DNA from 2 places in the Caballeronia sp. EK genome. Region 1 is predicted to be linked to the other one. Evidence: riboswitches for the same ligand, from Rfam matches in the RefSeq annotation. Region 1 holds a riboswitch; the other holds the start of a gene.
What was found. A riboswitch is a leader RNA that binds a small molecule or an ion and turns the genes downstream of it on or off. The one in region 1 is predicted to bind cobalamin.
Positions count from the first base shown of each region.

Region 2: another riboswitch for cobalamin. It lies ahead of IAG25_RS25275 (TonB-dependent receptor domain-containing protein); the one in region 1 lies ahead of cobG (precorrin-3B synthase).

Region 1 is NZ_JACSUE010000006.1:32,356-36,768, reverse strand. Features, by position in the region: gene IAG25_RS18625 (cobalt-precorrin-6A reductase) at 1-574, opposite strand, end outside; gene cbiE (precorrin-6y C5,15-methyltransferase (decarboxylating) subunit CbiE) at 581-1,792, opposite strand; cobalamin riboswitch at 1,869-2,057, shown strand; gene cobG (precorrin-3B synthase) at 2,122-3,390, shown strand; gene IAG25_RS18610 (precorrin-8X methylmutase) at 3,383-4,009, shown strand; gene IAG25_RS18605 (precorrin-2 C(20)-methyltransferase) at 4,006-4,413, shown strand, end outside.
Region 2 is NZ_JACSUE010000008.1:209,263-213,675, forward strand. Features, by position in the region: gene IAG25_RS25275 (TonB-dependent receptor domain-containing protein) at 1-1,722, opposite strand, end outside; cobalamin riboswitch at 1,803-2,129, opposite strand; gene IAG25_RS25280 (ATPase) at 2,386-2,754, shown strand; gene IAG25_RS25285 (cell division protein ZapA) at 2,751-3,065, shown strand; RNA gene ssrS (6S RNA) at 3,160-3,341, shown strand; gene IAG25_RS25295 (EVE domain-containing protein) at 3,412-3,870, shown strand; gene IAG25_RS25300 (SIMPL domain-containing protein) at 3,947-4,413, shown strand, end outside.

The DNA of each region.
Region 1 (4,413 bases):
TGCCCGCCGCATCGAACAACGCGCGCTCGCCTTCGGGCTCGAACGGCCCGCGGGCATCGATGATTCTCGCGCGTTCGTTGCCCGCATGTGCTTCGAGACAGCGCACCGTCCAGTATTGCGACGCGGGTATTTCATGCAGATGCGCAAGGGCCTCGCGCCCGAGCGTAAAAAGCGGCCGATGAAACGGCGCGATCCGATCGACGATTTCGCGCCAGTCCGCCGCATCGCGCCAGTCGTCGCCCGGCTGCGGCTGCCACGCGGGACGGCGCACCGCCCAGAGCGGCACGTCCGCGAGCGCACAGGCGTCGTGCGCGTGCCGGCTCATTTGCGCGGCATACGGATGCGTCGCATCGACGACGAGCGCGATGTTCTCCGCGCGCAGGTAGCGAACGAGCCCGTCGATGCCGCCGAAGCCGCCGACGCGCACCGTGCACGCCAGATCGCCCGGCACACGCCCGAGGCCCGCGAGGCTGTAGACATGCGCGGGCGGCAGCGCGCGCGCAATCGCGAGCGCGTCGCCGGTGCCGCCGAGCAGCAGCACGCGCTTCGTGTTTCCCGGCGCTTCTTCACGCATGACGCATCACGGTTTGCTGGCGTGCAACAGCGTGATCGGCAGCGCCTGACGCCAGGTATCGAAGCTGCCGAGCGGCTCCGCCTGCGCGACGCCGATGCGCGTCAGCTCGCCGCCGTGACGCACGCGCCATTCGACGAGCGCGGCCTCGCTTTGCAGCGTCACCGCATTGGCGACGAGCCGCCCGCCCTGACGCAGTCGCGCCCAGCACGCATCGAGCACGCCCGGCACGGTCAATCCTCCGCCGATGAAGACGGCATCGGGCGCGCTCAGGCCATCGAGCGCGGCGGGCGCTTCGCCTTTCACGAGTTGCAGCGCGGGCACGCCGAGCGCGTCGCGGTTGTGCTCGATGAGGCGCTGCCGGCTTTCGTTCGATTCGATCGCGATCGCGCGGCACGCGCCGTGCGCGCGCATCCATTCGATACCGATCGAGCCGCAGCCCGCGCCGACATCCCAGAGCAATTCGCCCGGCTGCGGCGCGAGGCGCGCGAGCGTCACGGCGCGCACGTCGCGCTTGGTGAGCTGGCCGTCGTGACGATAGGCGTCGTCGGGCAAACCGGGCGTGAGCGGCGGCCCGGCGTGTCCGGCATGCGTGCGGCATTCGATCGCGACGAGATTGAGCGCGGCGACGAGCGGCTCGCGCCAGTCGTCGGCGCGCTCGTCGATACGACGCTCCTTGTTACCGCCGAGATGCTCGAACACGGTCATGCGGCTCGCGCCGAAGCCATGCGCTGTCAGGAGCGCGGCGACGGCGGCGGGCGTCGCGCCGTCAGCGCTCAAGACGAGCAGGCGCACGCCGCGATGCAGGCTCGCGAGCAGCGACGCGACGGGCCGCCCGACGAGCGACACGCACACGGCGTCCTGCAACGCCCAGCGCAAACGCGCCGCCGCGAGCGACAGCGACGAAGGCGCGGGAATGACGCGCATCTCGCCGTTGGCGACTTCACGCGCGAGCGTCGCGCCGACGCCGAAGCACATCGGATCGCCGCTCGCGAGCACGCATATGCGCGTCTTGCCGTCGCCGCGCCCGGCGAGCACGGCATCGAGCGAAAAGGGTTTCGGCCACGGCACGCGGCTCGCGGCGATGCGCGCCGGCAGGAACGCGAGATGGCGTTCGCCGCCGTGAATCGACTGGGCGTCGAGCAGCGCGCGGCGCGCGACGCGGGACAGCCCGTGCCAGCCGTCTTCGCCGATCCCCACTACGGTCAGCCAGTTCGACATGCGCCGCCTCCTTCACGTGATTCGTAATGCGCTTCAGGATGCTGCCCCGAAGCGCCTGGATGGTCGATAAAAGCGGGCATAATACAGGTCCGTCGGTGCCCGGGGTCGAAGAGACCCAGGGCCTAAGAGGGAACACAGAAAACTGTGGCTGCCCCCGCAATTGTACGCAGCGAGTCCGCGCTCCACTGCCACTGGTTTTTACCGGGAAGGCCGGCGCGAATGAAGACCTGCCAGCCAAGAGACCTGCCGACTCATCGCATTCGCGCGACGCCGACCGGGCGGGGTGTACCGGTTCGCTCATTACGCGCGAAGCCCAACGGGTCACGCTTTTGACTTCATTGAACCGCTCACCGCTCAACGCCGCGCCGCGCGCATCCGCGTGCCCGGGCCTGATGCGCATCGTGCCCGCGCGCGATGGCGGGCTCGCGCGCCTGCGGCTTGCGGGCGGCGTGTTGAGCGCGCACGCGGCGCGGGCCGTCGCGCGGGCGGCGCGTGTCTGCGGCTCGGGCGTGATCGAGGTGACCAATCGTGCGAATCTCCAGTTGCGCGGCATCCGCGACGATGCCCACGCCGCGTTGATCGACATCGCGCTCGACGCGGGCCTCGGTCCGTCGAGCTCAGGCGGCGACGACATCCGCAACGTGATGCTCAGTCCGCTCGCAAGCGACGACACACGTGCGCTCGCCACACAAATCATCGACGCGATGCAGGCCGACGCGTCGCTGCATGCGCTGTCGCCCAAATTCGCGCTGCAACTCGACGCCGGCGAGCGCCTCGCGATGCTCGATCATCCACACGACCTGTGGCTCGCTGCAATCGACGATGGCGCGCGTTTCGCATTCGGCTTCGCGGGAACGATGCGACAGTGTCCGCTCGGCGCGATCCATCGCAGCGACATGGTGACGTTCGTGTCCGGCGTGCTGCGCAGGTTTCTCGCGCTGGCCACGCCTGAAGAACATCGTATGCGCGAACTGCTCGCGCGTGTCTGCATCGCGCGCTTTCTCGAAGCATTCGATTTCGACGCAGCCATCGAGCACTGGCGACGCGCACCTGCCGATGCATCGCTGCGCCTCGGCGCGCACGCGGAGCCGTATCGCGCGACGTGGTACGCAGGCGCGCAAACGCCCCTCGGACGTCTCGACGCGGCCACGCTCGAAGCCCTCGCCGATATCGCCGACACGCAAGCCGAGGGCCTTCTCGCGATGACGCCGTGGCAAAGCGTGCTGATACCGGGCATCGTCGCGCATGACGCGCATAACGTGTTGCAAGGCCTTCACGCGCTCGGCCTCGCGACCGACCCGCGCGATCCGCTCGCGCGCCTCATCGCGTGCGCGGGCTCGGAAGGCTGCGCGAAAAGCCACGCCGACACCAAATCCGACGCGCATCGCCTCGCTTCGCTGCTGCCCTCGCGTGATGAAAGCGAGGTGCACTTAAGCGGCTGCGAGCGTTCGTGCGCGGCGGCGCATCCCGTCCCGGTGACGCTCTATGCAGTCGCGCCGAGACGATATGACCTGCATCGCGGCGCACGCATCGTCGCGAGCAACCTGACCATCGAAGAGGCGGCCGAACGGCTCGCCCGGAGCCATGCCGATGCTTGACTACATCCGCGACGGCGCGGAGATTTATCGTCAGTCCTTTGCGACGATCCGCGCCGAAGCCGACCTCGCCGCCCTTCCCGCCGATCTGGAAAAGCTCGCGGTGCGCCTGATCCATGCGTGCGGCATGGTCGATATCGTGAGCGATCTGCGCTTTTCTTCCGGCGCCGGCATCGCGGGCCGGCAAGCGCTCGCGGCAGGCGCGCCGATCCTGTGCGATGCGCGCATGGTCGCGGAAGGCATCACGCGCGCGCGGCTGCCCGCCGATAACCGTGTCGTCTGCACATTGAACGATGCATCGATTCCCGAACGCGCCCGCGCGATGAACAACACGCGCTCGGCCGCCGCGCTCGAACTGTGGCGACCGCATCTCGAAGGCGCGATCGTCGCGATCGGCAATGCGCCGACCGCGCTCTTTCATCTGCTCGACATGCTCGATGCGGGCGCACCGAAGCCCGCGCTCATCCTCGGCTTTCCGGTCGGATTCATCGGTGCGGCGGAATCCAAGGCGATGCTCGCCGCCGATAGTCGCGGCGTGCCCTTCGTCGCCCTGCTCGGCCGGCGCGGCGGCAGCGCGATGGCGGCGGCGGCAGTGAACGCACTTGCTTCGGAGGCCGAATGATGCGCGGACGTCTCTTTGGCCTCGGCGTCGGTCCAGGCGATCCGGAGCTCATCACGCTGAAGGCGCTGCGCTTGCTCAAGGCCGCGCCGGTAGTCGCTTATTTCGTCGCGAAGGGCAAGAAGGGCAACGCGTTCGGCATCATCGAATCGCATCTCGACGATACCCAGACGCGGCTGCCGCTCGTCTATCCGGTGACGACCGAGGCGCTCGAACCGCCGCTCTGCTACGAGACGATCATCAGCGCGTTCTACGACGAAGCCGCGCTGACGATCTCCGGGCATCTCGAAGCCGGGCGCGACGTCGCGGTGATCTGCGAAGGCGATCCGTTCTTTTACGGCTCGTACATGTATCTGCACGACCGTCTCGCCGCGCGCTTCGATGCGCATGTCGTGCCGGGCGTGTGC
Region 2 (4,413 bases), on a different contig from region 1:
GCCATACCCCGCGAGCGTCGAATCGTAGTCGCTGCGTTGCCCGCTCACGATCCACTCGCCGCCGACACGCCAGCGCCCGATCGTGCGATGCGCCGTGAGCGTCGCGAAACGCCGCGCGCGCCGCGTCAGGTCCTCGTGATTCGTCTCATCGACGGGATTCTGGAACGTGACCCCCGCGCGCACATCGGTTGCGCCGACATGTCCCGCCCACGATCCTTCGATGCCCTGCACCTTCGCGCGCCCGACGTTCTGCGCAACATAGTAGAAACCGCCGTCGGACACATAGTCGATCAGATTCGAATAGCGCGTCTGGAACAGCGTCACGCGCGCGACACCCAGCGCATTCGATGCGTACTGCAACGCCGCCTCGACCGAATGGCTGCGCTCCGGCTGAATCGACGGATTGCCGCTGAACGGATAGTAGAGATCGTCAAAGCTCGGCGCGCGAAACGAAGCCGCATAGCTCGCGCTCGCCTTCCAGTGCGCATCGAAGTTATACGCGTAGCCCAGATAGTAGCTGTTCGCGCCGCCGAAATCGGAATACTGGTCGTGACGCAGATTCGCCTGCAATTCGCTCGCGCCGATGTGACCCACGTAGCCCGCGAACACCGAATTCACGTGACGATCGGGCGCGCTGAGTTGATCGGAATCGAGCGTCTGATCGAGATGCTCGTAACCGAAGAGCAGCTTGTGCGCATCGCTTATTTTGAAGTCGTTCTGCCACGTGTATTGCCGGTTCTCCGAATTGAAGCGGTTCGTATAGACGCCGTTCTGCTCGATGTTCGCGCGGTCCTGTCCCTGCGCGATCGTGAAGTGCGTGGTCCAGTTTTCGGTGATCCTGCCGTTCGCGAACACCGACGCCGAGCGCACGCGATCGTGCGATTCGTTGATATCGGTCGGCAGGCCGTAGGCATCGTCGAAACTGCTGATGCCGTTCGATTGCAGGAAGCGCACGCCCGCGTCCCACTTGTCGCTGAACTGGTGGCGCAGCGTCGCCGCGACGCTCTCGTTCAGATAGCCGTTCGCGTTCGGATTCGCGCCGGGCGCGATATTCGGATCGATCGACGAAAAGCCGTCGGTTTTCTCGCGCGAAACGTTCAGGCTGAAGGTCGTGCGGCCGTCCTTGTCGAGCGCGCCCTTCACGCCCGCCGATTGACGCTGCGTGTGATAGCTGCCGTACTCGGCCTCGAAGTTGAAGCGCGGCGGATGCGGCTCGCCTTCCTTCGTGAAGATCTGCACGACGCCGCCGATCGCATTCGAGCCGTACAACGCCGACACATTGCCGTTCACGACTTCGACGCGCCCGATCTGATCGAGCATCAGTTGCGATAGCTGCGCCGCGCCGAGCGACGCCGATTCGACGCGCACGCCATCGATCAAAACGAGCGACTGCGACGACGCCGCGCCGCGTATGTAGAGCCCCGAAGTCGCGCCCGGTCCGCCGTTGCGCGTGATCTGCACGCCGGGCGCGAGCGCGATGAGGCCGAGTGCATCGTCGGCGTTGGCGTCGGCGATATCCTGTTCATCGAACACCGATGTCTGCGGGATCGATTCGGCGAGCGGCTGCGGCGCGCGCGTCGCGGTGACGACGACAGGGGCAAGCGTTTGCGAGGCGTCATCGGCAGCATGTGCGGCGCCGGCGAGCGGCGAACCGATGAACGCGGCAACGAGCGCGCCATGACGAGAGCGGCCGTTTTTGAGGGCGGCCTGTGGCAATACCATGAATGAAGTGTCCGTTTCGCGTGAGCGCGACCCCGCTCCCCGCGAGGACGATGCGCGACGAACGCACCGCGCGATCAGCGCCGATGCGTCGAACTCTGGCCGGTATCCGGGCTGGCGATAAATCGTCTCGCCTTCCCGCGCATCGTGCGCAGTGGCGTCGACACGTTTCTTGCAGTCGATTCGAGCGATGAACCCGGTGTGATGAAAATCCACACGCTCGCGCTGCAAAAACGCGCATGAGACGACTTGCAACTTGCGTTGCGGTCGCTTACCGTTGCGGGGGCAGCACAGGTTGGCTCGTCCCAGGTTGGTCCCGGTCGGACTTCGGAGACTTCGCTCCCTGTTTCCCGTTTGACTGCATCCGCGAGATCCGCGAATGCGAGCACCAAAAAGTGCGGCAAGTGTAGGAGCGCGTGTTGGGGCCGTCAAGAAAACGGCGCGGACAGTTGGGCGCGGCACATGACGAATCGAACGAGAATCGGCCGGCCTGTCATCACGAGCCATCAACAGCGCTCGCGTTTTCTGCACACGAATGCATGTCGACATGCGCTTGATTCGAAGGATTAAGCGCAAGATCGCATGTTGTTACGTCTCGAAACGAGACAATTATCGGAAGCTCCGTTGAACCGCGCTAAAATGCGAGGTCTTTAGAGGACGCAGCACATGCTCAACGAACTCGAATCACTGTCAGGAAATATCGGCCGGCTGATCCAGATCAGCGAGCGCCACAATCAGGCGCGCCAGGCGCTGCAAGACCAACTCGAACAACTGCGCGCCGACTATGCGAACGTGCAGGCCGAGCTTGCGCAAGTGCGTGAAGAGCGCGACACGCTGCAATCCGAACGCGATTCGCTCTCCGCGAAAATCGACGACGCGCAAGTGCGCCTCAACGCGATTCTCGAAAAGCTGCCGCGCGCGAAATCCGGGCAGCATGACGAAGCCGACAATCAACTCGATCTCCTCGAAGCCGATTCCCGCGAAGCACATGAAGCGGAATTGCACGGCGAGCATCATCAAGGAGAGAAGGCATGACGACTACGCAGATCGAAGTCTCCATTCTCGGGCAGCCGTATCGCCTCGCGTGCTCGCCGGAAACGGAAGGCGCATTGCGCGAAGCGGTCGCGCGCGTCGATGCCGAGATGAACAAGGTGCGCAATGCAAGCAACGTGCGCGGCACGGATCGCATCGCGGTGATGGCAGCGCTTTCGCTGGCGTCGGAATTGCTTAAGTTGCAGGACAGCGTGCGTCACGGCGAGGCCTTCCCTGCCGAGGAAATCCGTCGCACGATGCATTCGATGAACGAGCAGCTCGGCGCCGTCATCGCGCAATACGAAGTGCAGTGAGATGTCTGTGCGTCGAGGCAATCGGCGCGCAATGTCAATCGAAAAAAGAAACTGCGGCGGGGCTGCGAAAGGCAAACGATTGGTGTAGAGTGACGTTTCCCTGCCTGGTGCGCCAAGGTCATATATTCCTTGAACCAATGTCACATTGGCACGGTTGCGGAACCTTGCAGCACGGGCGCGCGCGTCGCTAGTCCGATGTACCCGAAGTGTTGCTTACCGCGACCAATCTTGAACCCAGGTTCAGGATGCCGGCCTAGCGGCCGTGGCGGGGACCCATCTTAAGAACGGCATCGGTTTTTCCGGTGCCGTTTTCATTTGCATCGTCGATTCCGCATAACGAACAATCATGCGCTACTGGCTGATGAAGTCCGAACCGGACGAAGCGAGCATCGATCACCTCGCGCACGCGCCGAAAAAAACCTTGCCGTGGACCGGCGTGCGCAACTATCAGGCGCGCAACTTCATGCGCGATCAGATGCAGATCGGCGACGGCGTGCTCTTCTATCATTCGAGCTGTCCCGAGCCGGGTATCGCGGGCATCGCGAAAGTGTGCTCGACGGCGTATCCCGATCCCACGCAGTTCGATCCGAAGAGCGATTACTACGATCCCAAGTCCACGCAGGAAACGCCGCGCTGGATCCTTGTCGATGTCAAGTTCGTGAAGAAGACCCCGCTGATTCCGCTCGCCGCATTGCGTGAACACGAGGCGCTCGCTGACATGCAGGTGCTCGCGCGCGGCAATCGCCTGTCGATCACGCCGGTGACCGAAGCGCAGTGGCGCTTTATTACCGAACAACTCGTCTAACAAGGAACTTACGACACGAAGGCCGCGACTAAATCCCGTCGCGAATCACGCGATATCCCGCGTTCGGAGTCCTTCGATGATCAACAAGAAAACCGCTGCCGCACTCGCGCTCCTCGCGATGTCGGGCGCAGCGTTCACCCTTTCCCAAACGGCCGCCGCGCAGACGGTGATTACCCAGCCGCAACCTTCGGGCGTGCTTTCTCTTTCGGCGCAGGCGAGCGCGCAGGTGCCGCAGGATGTCGTCAACATCACGCTCTTCTACGAGCAGGAAGCGGCCGATCCCTCGTCGCTCACCGCTACGCTCAATCAGCGCGCCGAGGCCGCATTGCGCGAAGCCAAGGGCGTCGATGGCGTGACCGCGAAGAGCGGCTCGTTCACCGTGTATCCATCCACCGATCGCGACGGCAAGATCTCCGCGTGGCGAGGCCGCACGGAGGTCGTGCTCGAATCGCACGACTTCGCGGCGGCGTCGAAGCTCGCGGGCAAGATGAGTTCGTCGATGCAGGTGGGCAGCGTCGGGTTCTCGCTGTCGCCCGAATCGCA